Regions from separate parts of the Brevibacillus sp. FW306-2-1A-C05A genome, predicted to be linked through region 2. Evidence: predicted binding sites of a transcription regulator. Region 2 holds the regulator's gene; the other holds the start of a gene.

Region 1 (8,089 bases), on a different contig from region 2:
TCAAATTTTTTTACACGATGCCGCGCTTCCACAGCCCGCTCGGAACGACGTACAGCCGCAAAGAAAAACAGCGGATTGCCGAGCTGGCGCAGCAATACGACGTCTACATCGTGGAAGACGACCATATGGCGGATCTGGAGCACGACAGCAAGGCAGACCCGCTGTTCGCCTACGACCGCTTCGGCCGCACGATTTATTTGAAAAGCTATTCCAAGATTCCCAGAGAAAATATATTGAAGCTAGACGTATCCAACGTCAAGGAAGAAGCGGTTGAAAAAGGAATCAATCAGTTGATGGCGGTATTGCATGCGATGCGGTTATAATGAAGAAAGGTAAAAATCCGGCGCGAGCTTGATTGGCGGTTCGCAACATGACTCTACCCATTTTTTCCGCCGCAGCAGGCGGATTTTGAGAGATGGACAAAGGAGAATGAAATGGTTCAGAACGTTTTAGATTTTTTGATGGAATACGGCATTTGGGGAGTCGTCATCCATTCTTTTGCAGACGCCATCATCTTCCCCGTTCCCGTGTTCTTTCTGCAGGTTTCATTAAGCCTGATCGATCCATCCTCGGCTTTATGGATTGCTACGGCAGGATATATCGCCTGTCTGCTTGGAACACCAGTCGGTTACTATCTCGGCAAACTCTTGGGTCACTCTGTCCTGTACAAACTGCTCAAAAAAGAATGGATTGACTCGGCGACGGAGATGTTTCAAAAACGGGGCGAAGTCGCCATTTTTGTCGGCTCGTTTACGCCGATCCCGTTCAAAGTGTTTACGATCTTGTCCGGCTGTCTGAACTACCCGCTCTGGAAGCTGATTGGCTACGCGGCCATCGGAAGGGCTGTCAAATTTTACGTCGTCGGCTTCCTGTTTTATTATTATGGGCGGATGGCGGAAAACATGGTCGGTCATGTCTCCTTGTACGTGTTTTTGCTGATGATCCCGATTTTGTTGATAGGACTCCTGGTGCGAAAAATTCGGGCAAAAAGACAACTGCTGCATACGGTGAACAAGCAAGCGGGAAATGACTGAATCGTCCTCAAGCAAAAAAGAACCCCCCCGGCAAAAGAGGCCACTGAAAAAGTCTTTACTTATAAAGAAGGTACAGTCCCCTCATTTTTGAGGCGGCTGTACCTTTTTCTATGTATACTTAAAGCATCACGGCGAAAGGGTTGAAGCCCCATGTTCCAGCCACAGATCTCATTTGCGTTTAGTCCCTACACCGCACTCTATGACCTTGTTGTCCCTAAAGATAACATGTTGCGCCAAATCAATGAACTTGTGGATTTCTCCTTTATATATGACGAATAAAAGGGAAATGCAGTAACAAAAAAGCGACACCTGCCAGGAAAAACGGAACAGGTGTCGCTTATTTTTTTACAAAAATCTCAAGTCACCGGCAAAACCTAAGTTCTTCAGTGGCCTCGGCAAAAGGGGTTCTTCTCGGTTCGGGACCTGCCGTCTGGCGGGTCTTTATGCTTTTTTCACGCGAATGCGGTCTTCCTCGACATCGACTACGATCGAGCGCACATCCGCTTCCTCCATCACCAGGTCGGCGATGCCGTCCTCTACGTACTGCGAAATGACACGGCGCAGCGGACGCGCCCCGAATGCGGGGTTGTAGCCCAGCTCTGCCAGCTTTTCCTTGGCGGCGTCTGTAACGGCAAGCTCCATGCCTTGCTCTTTCAGATTTGCCATGACATCTTGCAGCAGCAGCTCGACGATTTTGACCAGATCGTGTTTTTCCAGATGAGCGAAAGAAATGATCGAGTCGAAGCGGTTCAAAAATTCCGGCTTGAAGTACGCGCCCAGCGAGTCGAGCACGGTGCCAGGCTTAGGCGACTCTGCTCCGAAGCCGACGGAGATTTTGCGCTCGGTCACACCCGCGTTGCTCGTCGCGATAATGACGGTTTCCTTGAAGTTCACGGTGCGGCCCTGGCTGTCTGTCAAGCGGCCGTCCTCCAAAATTTGCAGGAACATGTGCATGACGTCAGGGTGTGCCTTTTCAATCTCATCGAGCAAAATGATGCTGTACGGGTTGCGGCGCACGCGCTCGGTCAACTGCCCTGCTTCCTCGTGGCCCACATACCCTGGTGGCGAACCGATCAGCTTGGAGACGGAATGCTTCTCCATGTACTCGCTCATGTCGAGACGGATCATCGAATCGCGCGTACCGAACAGCTCCTCGGCGAGCGCCTTGGACAGCTCGGTTTTCCCTACGCCAGTCGGCCCGACGAACAGGAAAGAGGCAATCGGTCTGTTTTTCGGCTTCAGTCCGGCGCGGCTGCGGCGAATCGCCTTGGCGACCTGTTTGACGGCTTCGGACTGGCCGATCACTTTGGCTTCGAGATGCGCCGCCAAATTTTTCATCCGCTCTTGCTCGTCGCTTTGCAGCTTGCGGACCGGAATGCCTGTCTTTTGCTCGATCATCTCCTGAATGTCTGCCACTTCGACCTGCACGCGATTGGCCGCTCCATCCAGTTGATCGAGCTTGGCGAGAATTTCTGCTTCCTCGTCGCGCAGGCGGGCTGCTTGCTCGTAGTTTTCTTGCTCGGTCGCGGCTTTTTTCTCCTGGTTGATTTGCGCCAGCCGCTCATGCAGGTGGGCGGTGTCTGCCCCGGACGAACGCAGGTTCAGGCGCGAGCCCGCTTCATCCATCAGGTCAATCGCCTTGTCAGGCAGGAAACGGTCCTGAATGTAGCGGTGCGAGTATTCCACGCAAGCCCGGATCACGTCGTCGGAGTAGGAGACTTGGTGGAACGCCTCGTACTTCGGACGCAGCCCTTGCAAAATTTCGATGGCGGCTTCCACTGTTGGCTCTTTGACCATCACTGGCTGCAGGCGGCGCTCCAGCGCAGCGTCTTTTTCGATGATGCGGTACTCTTTCAATGTGGTAGCCCCGATCAACTGCAGCTCGCCGCGCGCCAGGGCAGGCTTGAGGATGTTGCCTGCGTCCATGGAGCCTTCCGCAGAGCCAGCGCCTACCAGCAGGTGAATTTCATCGACGAACAAAATGACGTTTTTACGCGCTTGCAGCTCGGCGATGACTTGCTTCATCTTTTCCTCGAACTGCCCGCGAATCCCTGTGCCCGCTACCAGCGAAGCGACGTCCAGCACGTACACCTGCTTGTTTTTCAGCTTGGCAGGCACTTGCCCTTCGGTAATGCGCAGCGCCAGTCCTTCCGCAATCGCCGTCTTCCCTACCCCTGGCTCCCCGATCAGAACCGGGTTGTTTTTGTTGCGGCGGTTCAAAATCTCGATGACGCGCTCGATTTCCTGGTCGCGTCCGATCACCGGATCGATCAGCCCGGCGCGCGCCGCATCGTTCAAATTGCGGCCCAGTTCGTCGAGAATGCCGCCGCGGTCCGGTGCTTGCGGCTCTTGCGCTTTAGGCTTGCCGCCCTTCGCTTGCGCCTGGGCGAAGCCTTGCAGGAACTCGTCCAGAGCGGAGAAGGAGGAAAACGGAGTGAAGCCCATGCCCATGCCGATTCCCATTTTGCTGCCCAGCTTGGCGTGGCATTCCTTGCAAAGCTGGTAGGCTTGCCGGTTGTTTTGCACTTGTATATGAACGGAAACAGTTGCTTGTCGTTGTTTGCAGATTTCGCATTGCATGTTTTCATACCCCCAAAATGTTTATTTTGGAATGTTGACGTGCACGTTTTGATTCCCGGAAGGTTCAGTGTCGTTTGACCTTCTCTGACCTTCGATGACTTTATTATAGTTTGACCTTCTTTGACTTTCAAGAGGGTTTCTTTGGATTTTGCACATAAGCTTGGGAAAAGCTAAGCAGGACGCAGGTTCGCTATTGCCTCGCCGCCTCGCCGAAAAACCCTTCCTATAATGATCTTGAGATTCGTAAAAGTCAGGGGGCTTTCACTTGAACACACTCGCGTATGGACTCCTGGGGCTGGTCGCCCGCACGCCCAGTTCTGGCTACGATTTGATGCTCCAGCTTCAACCATTTTGGCAGGCCAAGCACAGCCAGATTTACCCGCTGCTGGCCAAGCTGGAACAGGAGGGCTACCTGGAGTTCACTCGCATCCACCAGACGGATCGTCCTGATAAAAAAGTGTATTCGATTACAGAAAAAGGGCAGATCGCGCTGCAAGTCTGGCTCAGTGAGCCGGCAGCAGAGCCTGTCGTCCGGGACGAGCTGGTCCTGAAAACGTACTGCCTCGGGCTCGCTGATGAAAATGCCGCTGCGACGATGTTTGTCGAGCGCATCCAGCAATGCCGCGAGCATCTGGACATGTACGAGCACTACATTCAGGAGTACCAGGCTGATGCTGTCGACCATCCCCACCCGCCCGACCACCCGGACCATCCGGCGTTTGGCGAGTACATTTTGCTCTCGTGGGGAGCGCGGCGGATGAAAGAAGACATCGCCTGGTGCGAATGGGTTCTGGAGCTGTTGCAAAAGCGCGGATAACGAACAAGGAAAAGCAAAAAGCAAACGAGCCTTTGGAACTGTTCGCTCCAAAAACCGTTTGCTTTTTCGTTTGGTCTGCATGAATTGTGGTTTCCTTAAAACGCGTGCGCCTCTACTTCCGCAAGCGTCGGGAGGGACGGCTGCGCCCCGCGTCTGGTCACGACGATCGCCGCCACTCTGCTGGCGAATGCCGCCGCTTCTGCTTCCGGCATCCCTTTGGCGATCCCGACGGCAAAAGCCGCGGTAAACGAATCGCCAGCCGCCGTCGTGTCCACAGGCTCTACCCGGCAAGCAGGGACGTGCGTCGCCCCGTCTGGGGTCACCAGCAGAGCGCCTTTTTCGCCCAGCGTCACGATAACCCGCTTGGGCCCGCTTGCCAAGAGCTTTTTCGCCGCCGCCTCGACTTCTGAAAGCGTAGCAGTCGGCATGCCGCTCAAGCTCGCAAGCTCTGTCTCGTTTGGCGTCAACGTGTGGACGTACTGCAGCAGCTCAGGTGACAGCGCCTGCGCCGGAGCCGGATTCAAAATAACCAGCTTGCCGAGTCCGGACCCCTTTTTCACGACGTACTCCACTACGGGAAGCGGAATTTCCAGTTGCAGCAGCACGACGTCGCTCTCCACAAGAATGGACAGGTTCTGCTCGATGTGCTCCACGCTCATTTGCGCATTGGCTCCCGGGACGAGCACAATGTTGTTTTCCCCGTCATCGCTCACATTGATAAAAGCCATGCCCGTCGTCCCCGAGCGTTTGATTCCTTCCACGTGAACGCGCGCCTCTGTCAAGCTGTTCAGCATCTTGCTCCCGTTCTCGTCTTCGCCCACCATCCCGATCATGGAAACGTGTGCGCCGAGACGCGCGGCGGCCACTGCCTGATTGGCCCCTTTGCCGCCTGGAATCAGCCGGAAGTCATGACTGGAAATCGTTTCTCCTGCCTTGGGCAGATGGTGGACGTGGGAGACGAGATCCATATTGATGCTTCCTACTACTGCGATTTTCACAACGTGCTACCTCCCCTGTCTCTTCGTGCTCGCTTTTTCCCCACCCATGATAACATCACCATTTGCTGGCTTCAATAAAGACCGCCAGTAGCCCATTTACGCGCTGGTGCGTCGTTGCAAACGTTGTCGGTATCCTGGCCGCTTCTAGTGCAGCGTCGGCCACACGTTTTCGTCATGTTCGTCCAGCACCGCCTCAATCTGGTCACCCTTGAGCACGGCGATGTAGCCGCACGGCAGCGCCAACGCCTGCAAAAGAGAGGGACGGCGTTTTAGCAGTTGGAAAATGTAGTACGATTCCAGCCCGTCGCTGTCCACCTCGCCCTGTACAGGCCCGAGATACCAGCCGGAGTCGCCTGCTTCTGCTTGTTCGGCGCGCTGCAAATAGACGTGCTCCTCTTCTAGCGCCCCTTTTGCCACCACGATCTTGTCCTGGAACAGCGCGGTTTCTCCTGCGAGCTGCAACGTTTGCAGACAGTGGTTTTGCGCCATCTGGACGTAGAGGGACACGGACAAGTCGCGGTTTGTTTCTGTAAACGGATTCGTGTCGTAGTCCGGTGCGACAATTTCCATTTGTCCTTCGTGTCCCTCTCGTTCATTGACAATTAAAATTGTCCAGCCTACTTGAATTTTCGCGCCGTTTCGCAGCGGCCCGCTCTCGTTTTCCACATCCGCAAACAGATCGAGCAAAAAATCGGCCTGCTTTGCCAGAAACTCCCGGCAGGTCACGACGAAGGTTCTGTTGCCGATCTGTTTGGTGCGTTGACAGAGGGGCGACTGCTCTTTGATCGGGGAGTCGCTATGGCTCATCGGTACCATCCTTTCTCATTCGCCCGCTTGGGCCGACAAAATCGTTGCTGGAGCGGAATTGGTTGACTCGTTGGCAATAGGGTACCACGAATGCCCAGGCAGCGCAGCCTTTTCCCCCTGGGACCAAAGCAGGAAAAAAGCTGCCCGGTAGCGTCTGCCTTCCGAAAAAAAGAAGAGGGATGCTTCCTGCTGTCCTGCTTTTTTTAGCACGCACAGCGGAGCCATCCCTCTCAAGACGCATTGTCGCTCTTCATTTCCCGAGGTTGCGGGCGTTTATTTTTGCGTGAACGGCGCTGCCAGCAGTTGCGCCAGCTTGCTTGCATTCGGCTCGACCATGCAACTGAAGTGGTTTCCTGCGATCGTCGTCACTTCCAGCTCGCCCAGGCACACATCTTGCCAGAATGCGAGAGTCGTATCATCCGTGCGCGGCAGGAACAAGAACGGCTCGCTCGCCAACAGGAAGCGGATGTCGCCCATGTACGGCAGCGGCGTATAACGGGCGGCCTTGAAGCTTTGGCGGAACACCTGGCACAAGCCTTCCGCCATCTCGATCGGCATCTCTTCCCCGGTTGCCTTGGCTTTCGCGCAGACGTAAGCCGCGAAGCGCTCCCGTTTGCTGACAGCCGCCATGTTGCGGAACAGCTCTCCGACCCGATCCAGCCCCGCGTCTCCGCCGATGGTCACGGCGGCGCCTTGCGGGATGCAGTCCCCATGCTGTTCAACCAGCTTCATGACGCCGCGCGCCAGGTCATTTTCATCGACCTGCCCAAAGCCTGCCTGCGCCAGCGTGATGTTCAGGTTGGGCACAAACAGCGTTTCGACGAGCAGATCGTCATCCACTTCGGTGAAGATCGGCGGAATGTCGATCAGCACGAGATCGACGACCTGAATCCCTCGCTCCATCAGTCGTCTGGCGACCTCGACGGCAATCAGGCCGCCGAGGGAGTAGCCGATCAACTGCATTTCGCTGTGGCCGCCTGCCAGCAGGCATTCGGCGTAGTCGTCAGCCACAGTCTCGATCAGCTCGGACGGCTCCAGTGAGCAGTATTTTTCCATATCGGCAATTGCCACCCCTACGATGCTGCCCGTTTTTTGCGCTTGGAGGTGCGAAAGCAGAGGCCGGAAAATGTCCATCGTGCCCAAAACGGCGTGGAACACGACGCGGAGCGGCCCTTCCTGCGCGCTGTCGTACGGAATCAGCACGGCATTGCTGGAGCCGTCCTGCTTGCCGGGCCACACAGCTACGCTCTCGCGCTCCGTAACTTGTCTGCGCGAGCGGATGAACTCGGCCAGATCGGCGACGGTCGGGTAGTTCAGCATTTGCCGCAGCAGGGCGTCGAACGGAATCGCTTCGTGCTCCGGGTCCTCCGCCAGCTTGTCGCGCAGCTTTCCTGCCACCTGCGCCATGATGAGCGAGTCGGCGCCATGTTCGTAAAAGCTTTGCGACTTGCCGATGCCAGCCAGGCCGAGCGCTTCCGCCCACAGCCGGGCAAGCTCTGTTTCCAGCGCGTCCAGTCCTTCCTCGACGAAAGCCGCCGCCACCTGTGTCCCGTTGGCAGCAGGACGCCATTTTGCCAAGGTGCGCCGGTCTACCTTGCCGTTTCCGGTCAACGGCAGCGCATCGACTACTTGCAAGTGCTGAGGCAGCATGTAGGCAGGCACCTGTCCGGCCAAAAACGCTTCCAGCTCCGTCGCCTCCACTGCCAGGCGCTCCTGCTTCATCCGTTTGGCAAACAGGTGGAACCCGAGCGCGGTCAGCTTGTCGTCCTCTTGCGGCAGCAGCAGCAGCGGCTCGTTTTCCTCTTCCTGAAGCTGGCGCAGCCAGTCGTGGCGATCGAGGTAGGACGTCTCCA
Region 2 (8,089 bases):
AATTTACCATAACACCGAAAAAAGCCGTTTTTTTGATATGAACGTCCTGATGAACAAGCTGTTGGCAAACAAGCTGAAAAAGCTGATTAACAGCGTTCAACCGGATGCCTTTATTGCTACGCATCCTTTTGCCAGTTGCATGCTGTCTGTGCTGAAGGGCAGAAATGACTGGACGGAACCGATCTACACGATCATTACCGACTATACGATCCATCCCTCATGGATTAATCATCACATCAATTATTACTTCATTGGACATGAACAGTTGTACTATCTGGTCGACATTTACCGACAAGATCACCAGAAATTCATTCCGATGGGGATTCCGATCATGCGCAAGTTCCGCATGCCGCTTGATGCCAATGAGATCAAGCAAAGGCTTGGACTCGCGCCAGAGCAAAAATGCATCCTTCTCTCCGGGGGAGGTCTCGGCCTCGGTTCGATGGAAAAAGTTCTCGATGGACTGGAAGCCATCAACCTTCCGCTGAAAACATTTGTCATGACCGGAACCAATGAAAAGCTGTACAAAAAAGTGACGAATAAAACGTACCGTCATGAGGTAGTCCCCCTCAAATTCATTAACAACTTCCATGAGTATTTGGAGGTTGCCGATTTGATCGTCACCAAATCCGGCGGACTGACATCTGCCGAAGTGATGAGCAAGAGGGTGCCCATGATTATTTACAACCCGCTGCCAGGACAGGAAGAGAGAAACAGCCACTTCCTGCTAAACAACGGCTGCGCCGTACACGCCAATTTGTCCGAGCAGCTCATTTACTTTATCGATGAATTGTTGCACAGTCCGTCAAAAGTTGACTACATGCGACGGATGGGGCAAAAAATATCAAAGCCGGATGCCGCCCAGCGCATCGCAGAATTTATTTTGGATGATATGAGTATGCTGCAAGCAACCACTAACGAAAGTTCGTAGAACGGGCTAACAGGAGGAAGCGCATGAGTATGCCGTTTGCCATTTTCTTTGATATGGATGGCACATTGCTGCAGACGGAGAAGTTGTCGACGCCCGCTTTTTTGCGGACATTTGAGCGATTGAGAGAAAAAGGCTTGTGGGCAGGCGAGACGCCAAGCGAGGAAGAGTTGGTCAACGTGCTCGGACTGACTGTCGAGCAGGTCTGGAAAAAGCTTTTGCCAGGCGCAAATGAAGAAGCTGTCCGCGCGGCGGATGCTTTTTTGCTGGAAAACGAAATTGCTTTGCTCAAAGAAAAAGTGACCGATTTGTACTCTGGCGTGAGGGAGACGTTGGAACAGCTCCACGCCAAGGGGATTCCGCTGTTTGTCGCGAGCAACGGACAGAAGGAGTACATTGAAGCCATCTGCCAGGAGTATGCACTCAATCCGTTGCTGACGGATTTGTACTCGGCGGGACGGTTCCGCACGCGCTCCAAAGTGGATCTGGTAGCCAAGCTCATCGCCGACTACCAGGTAGAACAGGCGGTCATGGTAGGCGACCGCCATTCCGATGTAGAGGCAGGAGTAAAAAACGGCCTGTTTACCATCGGATGTGACTTCGGCTTCGCCAAGCCAGGAGAACTGGACGGGGCAAATGTCGTCATTACGCAGTTTCCGCAATTACTGGATCATTTGCCGGCAATCGACACCAAATCGCAAAGACTGACATAAACCATTCCTTTAGAGGAGTGGTTTTTTCTGTATAAAACATAAAACGCTTCGACAATTCATGAGCCGAGACGTGCCGCTTGCCGTCGACAAAACGGTCGTGCCGTTACTGTTTTGGATGGTTTCAAGCGCCCGCCTTTTGCCCACACTAGAAAGTGTATCGATCACTTGCAAGCGCGTCGCAAACCCATTATAATTAAAGTCAAAGATAGTCAAAGTCAGTAGCAAGCACATACACATATGGAATAGGAGGCGATGACTTGCGTAACATCTCGGACATCATTGAACAACACTTAAAAGGCATTTTGACACAAAGTCCCAATGGCTCGATCGAGATCCAGCGTAGTGAGCTTGCCGACTTATTTCAATGTGTGCCGTCTCAAATCAACTACGTCATCAATACGCGATTTACGGTACAAAAAGGGTACATTGTAGAGAGCAAGCGTGGGGGCGGCGGCTATATCCGCATTCGCAAGGTGCAGATTGTGAGCAAGGCGCGATTGCAGGAATTGCTGACCGAAGAGCTGATTGGCGAAAGCATCTCGCAGAGTGTAGGGAACGCGATTGTAGAGAGGCTGCAGGAAGAAGGTTTGGTCAACGCCAAAGAAGCAGCCTTGATGAAAATCGCCACCTCCCGAAATGTTTTGACTCTGGAGTCTGAATTACGGGATCGTTTGCGGGCAAATATATTAAAGCAGATGATTGCGGCTATCTTGTTGAAGTAAATGAAGCATGTGTTAGGGGGTAGGATGTAATGAACTGTGAGGAATGCGGAAAACGACCGGCGACACTGCATTTGACGAAAATCGTCAATGGTGAAAAAACCGAATACCATATTTGTGAGCATTGCGCTTCCGAAAAAGGGGACGTCTTTACCGGATTTCACAACTTCAGCATCAACAATCTCCTGTCAGGACTGTTAAAATTTGATCCCATGCAAAAAAACGGACGCGAGCCTGCGCCCAGCAAGCCGCTCCGCTGCGAAACATGCGGACTCACGTATGCCCAGTTCAGCAAAAGCGGCCGATTTGGCTGCAGCGATTGCTACACCTTCCTGGGTGACCGGCTCGATCCGTTGTTCCGCCGCATTCACGGCAATACGCAGCATAGCGGCAAGGTTCCGGAACGCACAGGCGGGCAGTTGAAAATCCGCAAAGAGCTGGAGCAGCTAAAACGTGCGCTGCAAAACCACGTCGCCAGCGAAGAGTTTGAAAAAGCGGCTGAAATGCGCGACCGAATCCGTGCGCTGGAACAAAAAATCGCTCAATCGTAACAAGGGGAGGTAAGCTGGTCATGTCACAAAAGCAGTTTATGCAAAACCCGTGGAGCAATTGGATGAAAGGAGAAGGTCCTGATTCCGATATCGTCATCAGCACACGGCTGCGCATCGCCCGAAACCTGCGCCAGCACCCTTTTCCGTTATTGGCAACCGACTCGCAAGGCGAGGAAGTCGTCAGAAAGGTAACGGAAGTGAGCGAATCGGAGGCCATGCGCAAGCGCCAGCCGCTGCAGGTTCTCCATATGGACCAGATCAATCCGCTGGAAAAACGGGTGCTGGTGGAAAAGCATCTCATCAGTCCGCACTTGGCGGAGGAATCGAGAAAAGGCGCTGTGCTCCTGAGTCCTGACGAGTCTGTCAGCATTATGGTGAACGAAGAGGACCACATTCGGATTCAGGTGCTGTTGCCAGGGTTTCGTTTGAATGAAGCATGGGAAATAGGAACCAAAATAGATGATATTTTCGAGAAGCATCTGAACTTCGCGTTCGATGAGACGAGAGGCTACCTCACGAGCTGTCCGACCAACGTCGGTACGGGGATTCGCGCCTCTGTCATGCTGCATTTGCCTGCATTGGTGATGACGCAGCAGATCAGCAGAATTTTGCAGGCGATTAATCAAGTTGGTCTGGTCGTTAGAGGAATTTACGGGGAAGGCAGCGAAGCTCTAGGAAACCTGTTCCAGTTGTCTAACCAGGTCACGCTCGGAATGTCGGAAACCGATATTCTCTCCAACCTCTACGGCGTTGCCAGACAGATTATTGAGCAGGAACGCGTAGCACGTACTTATTTGCTGGAGCATACGCGCATATCTTTGGAAGACCGCATTTTCCGTTCTTACGGGATTTTGCTGTATGCGCGCACTGTGGAGTCCAAGGAAGCAGCCCAACGCCTCTCTGACGTCCGCCTCGGCATTGACCTTGGCATCATCCCGGGGGTATCGCCTCTGGTGATGAACGAGCTGCTGGTGACGACTCAGCCGGGCTTCCTGCAGCAGCATGCAGGACAAAAGCTGACGCCAGACCAGCGCGACGAGCGAAGGGCACGGTTGATTCGGGAGAGGCTCAGTGCGACAGGACCAGCATGATTGGCAAAACATAAGGCATCAACAGAAGTGAACCTATAGAGAAAAACACGGTTATACGGAGGTGTACGATATGATGTTTGGACGTTTTACAGAACGAGCACAAAAAGTACTGGCGCTTGCCCTGGAAGAGGCAGTGCGTCTCGGTCACAAAGATATCGGGACGGAGCATGTACTGCTGGGACTGATTCGAGAAGGCGAAGGGATTGCTGCCAAGGCTTTGCAATCGCTCGGACTTGGACTCGATAAAATCCAGAGCGAAGTGGAGTCGTTGATCGGACGCGGAACAGAGCAGTCCGGTAGTAATTACACACCAAACTATACACCTCGCGCCAAAAAAGTAATTGAACTGTCCATGGACGAAGCGCGCAAACTGGGTCATACCTATGTGGGCACAGAGCACATCCTGCTCGGGCTGATCCGCGAAGGCGAAGGCATCGCCGCAAGAATCATGAACAACCTCGGCGTCAGCTTGAACAAGGCGCGTCAGCAAGTGCTGCAGCTTTTGGGCAGCTCGGAAATGATGGCGTCGCATCAGCCTTCCGGCGGCAATCCTGCGGCGAATACGCCTACGCTGGACGGATTGGCTCGCGACCTGACGGCAATCGCACGCGATGGCGGACTGGACCCTGTGATCGGCCGTCAAAAAGAAATCGAGCGTGTAATTCAAGTATTGAGCCGGCGCACCAAAAACAACCCGGTACTGATCGGGGAGCCTGGTGTGGGGAAAACGGCCATCGCAGAAGGTCTCGCGCAAAAAATCGTCAACAACGAAATTCCGGAGACGCTGCGTGACAAGCGCGTCATGACGCTCGACATGGGAACCGTTGTGGCGGGCACCAAATATCGCGGAGAATTCGAAGACCGCCTGAAAAAAATTATGGATGAAATCCGCCAGGCAGGAAACATCATCCTGTTCATTGACGAGCTGCATACACTCATCGGCGCAGGCGGTGCGGAAGGCGCGATTGACGCCTCCAACATCCTCAAGCCGGCTCTCGCTCGCGGCGAGCTGCAATGCGTCGGGGCAACCACGCTCGATGAATACCGCAAATACATCGAAAAAGACGCTGCGCTGGAGCGCCGTTTCCAACCGATTCAGGTGGATGAGCCGACGGCAGAGGACGCGATTCGCATCCTGCATGGCTTGCGTGACCGTTACGAAGCCCACCACCGTGTAAAAATTACCGATGAAGCCATCGAGCAGGCAGTGAAGCTGTCTGACCGTTACATTACCGACCGTTTCCTCCCGGACAAGGCGATTGACCTCGTCGACGAGGCAGCGTCCAAGGTGCGCCTGCAATCGTTCACGGTTCCGCCAAACCTCAAAGAGCTGGAAGGCCGTCTGGAAGAGGTGCGCAAGGAAAAAGACGCGGCTGTGCAATCGCAGGAGTTTGAAGAGGCGGCGGCCCTGCGCGATCAGGAACAGAAGCTTCGCGAAGAACTGGACAAAACGAAAAAAGACTGGAAAGAACGCCAAGGCCAGTTGAACATGGAAGTGACGCCAGAGGATATCGCGACTGTCGTCGCTAGCTGGACGGGAATCCCTGTTCTGAAGCTGAAGGAAGAGGAAACAGAGCGCCTCCTGAAAATGGAAGAGATTTTGCACGATCGCGTCATCGGTCAGGACGAAGCGGTCAAATCCATCTCCCGCGCGATTCGCCGTGCCCGTGCCGGTCTGAAAGACCCGAAACGCCCAATCGGCTCGTTTATTTTCCTCGGCCCGACAGGCGTGGGGAAAACCGAACTGGCCCGTGCCGTGGCAGAGACGCTGTTTGGAGACGAGGACGCCATGATCCGCGTCGACATGTCCGAGTACATGGAGAAACACTCCACTGCCCGTCTGGTAGGGGCTCCTCCAGGGTATGTCGGCTTTGACGAAGGCGGCCAGTTGACGGAAAAAGTGCGCCGCAAGCCGTACTCCGTCATCCTGCTGGATGAGATCGAGAAGGCGCATCCGGATGTTTTCAACATTTTGCTCCAGGTGCTCGATGACGGCCGATTGACGGACTCCAAGGGCCGTACCGTAGATTTCCGCAACACCGTCGTCATCATGACCTCCAACGTCGGAGCCAGCATGATTAAGAAAAACACGACACTCGGTTTCACCACCAACGATACCGAGAAAAAATATCAGGATATGAAGGACAAAGTCATGGATGAGCTGAAAAAGAGCTTCCGTCCGGAGTTCCTGAACCGCATCGACGAAGTCATCGTGTTCCACTCCTTGGAGCAGGAGCATATCGAGCAAATCGTATCGCTGATGACCGACGAGCTGCGCAAGCGTTTGAAAGAACAAAGCATTGATTTCCAATTGACGGAAGATGCCAAAAAGCTGCTGGCAAAAGAAGGCTTCGATCCAGCGTACGGGGCGCGCCCGCTGCGTCGTGCCATTCAGCGCCATATCGAAGACAAATTGTCGGAAGAACTGCTCAAGGGCAACATCAGCAAGGGCGACACAGTCAACATCGAGGCCGAAGAAGGCAAACTGGTCGTCAAACGACTGGAAAAAACAAAATCGTAAGCTGGGCGAAAAGCATCATGAAGAATGCCTCCTGTTTTGGGAGGTATTCTTTTTTTGGCTGCACAACTATGATAAAAGTAGAGAAGAAAATCCAAGTGAGGGTAGCGATTATGGCAAAGTATAAAACGAAATACGCGTGTCAAGAATGTGGCTATGAATCGCCAAAATGGATGGGAAAATGCCCGGGCTGCAATAGCTGGAATACATTGGTGGAAGAAGTGACAGTCAAGGCGGCGCACCGCCACGAAGGGCTGAGCGGCGGCACGCGCCAGTCGGCTATCCCTTTGACGCAGGTAGCCAGCGAAGAAGAGCCGCGCATGGATACGACCATTGGCGAGTTGAACCGCGTGCTCGGGGGAGGGCTTGTCCCAGGCTCGCTCATCCTGGTCGGCGGCGATCCGGGTATCGGCAAGTCCACACTGCTGTTGCAGACCTCTTTTGCTCTGGCTCATCAGGGGGCCAAAGTGCTGTACGTATCCGGGGAGGAGTCCGCGAAGCAGATCAAGCTGCGCGCAGACCGGCTGCATATGCAGACGCCCCCGATGTTTGTATTGGCAGAAAATGATTTGGATTTGATCGAACAGCATATTAATCAAGTAGACCCTCATGTGTTGATTATCGACTCGATCCAGACCGTGTTCCATCCCGCTGTTCAGTCTGCGGCCGGAAGCGTCGCGCAGGTACGCGAGGCGACAGCCCAGTTGATGCGGATTGCCAAGGGCAAAGGAATCTGTACTTTTATTGTCGGCCACGTGACCAAAGAAGGCTCGATCGCAGGTCCTCGTATGCTTGAACATATGGTGGACGCAGTTCTCTATTTTGAAGGCGAGCGCCACAATACGTTCCGGATTTTGCGCGCTGTCAAAAACCGTTTTGGTTCGACAAACGAGATCGGTATTTTCGAGATGAAGGATCGCGGTCTGGAAGAGGTCGCAAACCCTTCCGAGATTTTTCTGGCTGAGCGTCCCTTCGGCGTGGCTGGCTCCACCGTCGTAGCCAGCATGGAAGGCACCCGTCCAGTCCTGGTGGAGCTTCAGGCACTCGTGGCACCGACCAGCTTCGTTACGCCCCGGAGAATGGCTACAGGCGTCGATCACCAGCGTGTGGCGATGATTATGGCTGTTTTGGAAAAGCGCATGGGCATGATGCTGCAAAATCAGGACGCGTATGTCAACGTGGCCGGGGGCGTCCGCCTGGATGAGCCTGCTGTCGATTTGGCGATCGCCGTCAGCATCGCCAGCAGCTTTCGCGACCATGCCACCAATCCGCACGACGTCGTGATCGGGGAGATTGGCCTGACAGGAGAGGTGCGGGGCGTATCGCGCATTGAACAGCGCGTGCGGGAAGCGCACAAGCTCGGCTTCAAACGCGTGATTATACCGGAGAAAAACATTCGCGGCCTGGATGCGCCAGACGACATTCAGGTGATCGGCGTCAGCAATATTGCAGATGCTTTGAACGAGGTGATAAGGAGGTAAGGGCGGAATATGCAGGAGAACACGAAAAGAACTCCGCAGTTCGGCGATGTGCTTCGTTTGGTCGCACCAGGGACGCAGCTTCGCGAAG

What was found. The regulator CtsR, encoded in region 2, represses protease genes until heat stress. The targets are predictions, from matches to a motif close to ATGGTCAATAAAGGTCAAACA.
Region 1: AC3WJN_RS16900 (ATP-dependent Clp protease ATP-binding subunit) is a predicted target of CtsR. The motif match lies at 3,686-3,706, and genes of this name have one in related genera.

Annotation. Positions count from the first base shown of each region.
Region 1 covers NZ_JBYSWV010000029.1:10,577-18,665, forward strand. Annotated here, with positions in the region: partial or broken gene AC3WJN_RS16890 (aminotransferase-like domain-containing protein) at 1-218, shown strand, start outside; gene AC3WJN_RS16895 (YqaA family protein) at 435-1,034, shown strand; gene AC3WJN_RS16900 (ATP-dependent Clp protease ATP-binding subunit) at 1,476-3,614, opposite strand; gene AC3WJN_RS16905 (PadR family transcriptional regulator) at 3,880-4,431, shown strand; gene rbsK (ribokinase) at 4,527-5,429, opposite strand; gene AC3WJN_RS16915 (immunity protein Imm33 domain-containing protein) at 5,574-6,236, opposite strand; gene AC3WJN_RS16920 (thioesterase domain-containing protein) at 6,510-8,089, opposite strand, start outside.
Region 2 covers NZ_JBYSWV010000030.1:55,307-63,395, reverse strand. Annotated here, with positions in the region: gene AC3WJN_RS17540 (MGDG synthase family glycosyltransferase) at 1-931, shown strand, start outside; gene AC3WJN_RS17535 (HAD family hydrolase) at 955-1,641, shown strand; gene AC3WJN_RS17530 (CtsR family transcriptional regulator) at 1,899-2,363, shown strand; gene mcsA (protein-arginine kinase activator protein McsA) at 2,393-2,911, shown strand; gene mcsB (protein-arginine kinase McsB) at 2,932-4,002, shown strand; gene AC3WJN_RS17515 (ATP-dependent Clp protease ATP-binding subunit) at 4,073-6,523, shown strand; gene radA (DNA repair protein RadA) at 6,634-8,001, shown strand; partial or broken gene disA (DNA integrity scanning diadenylate cyclase DisA) at 8,011-8,089, shown strand, end outside.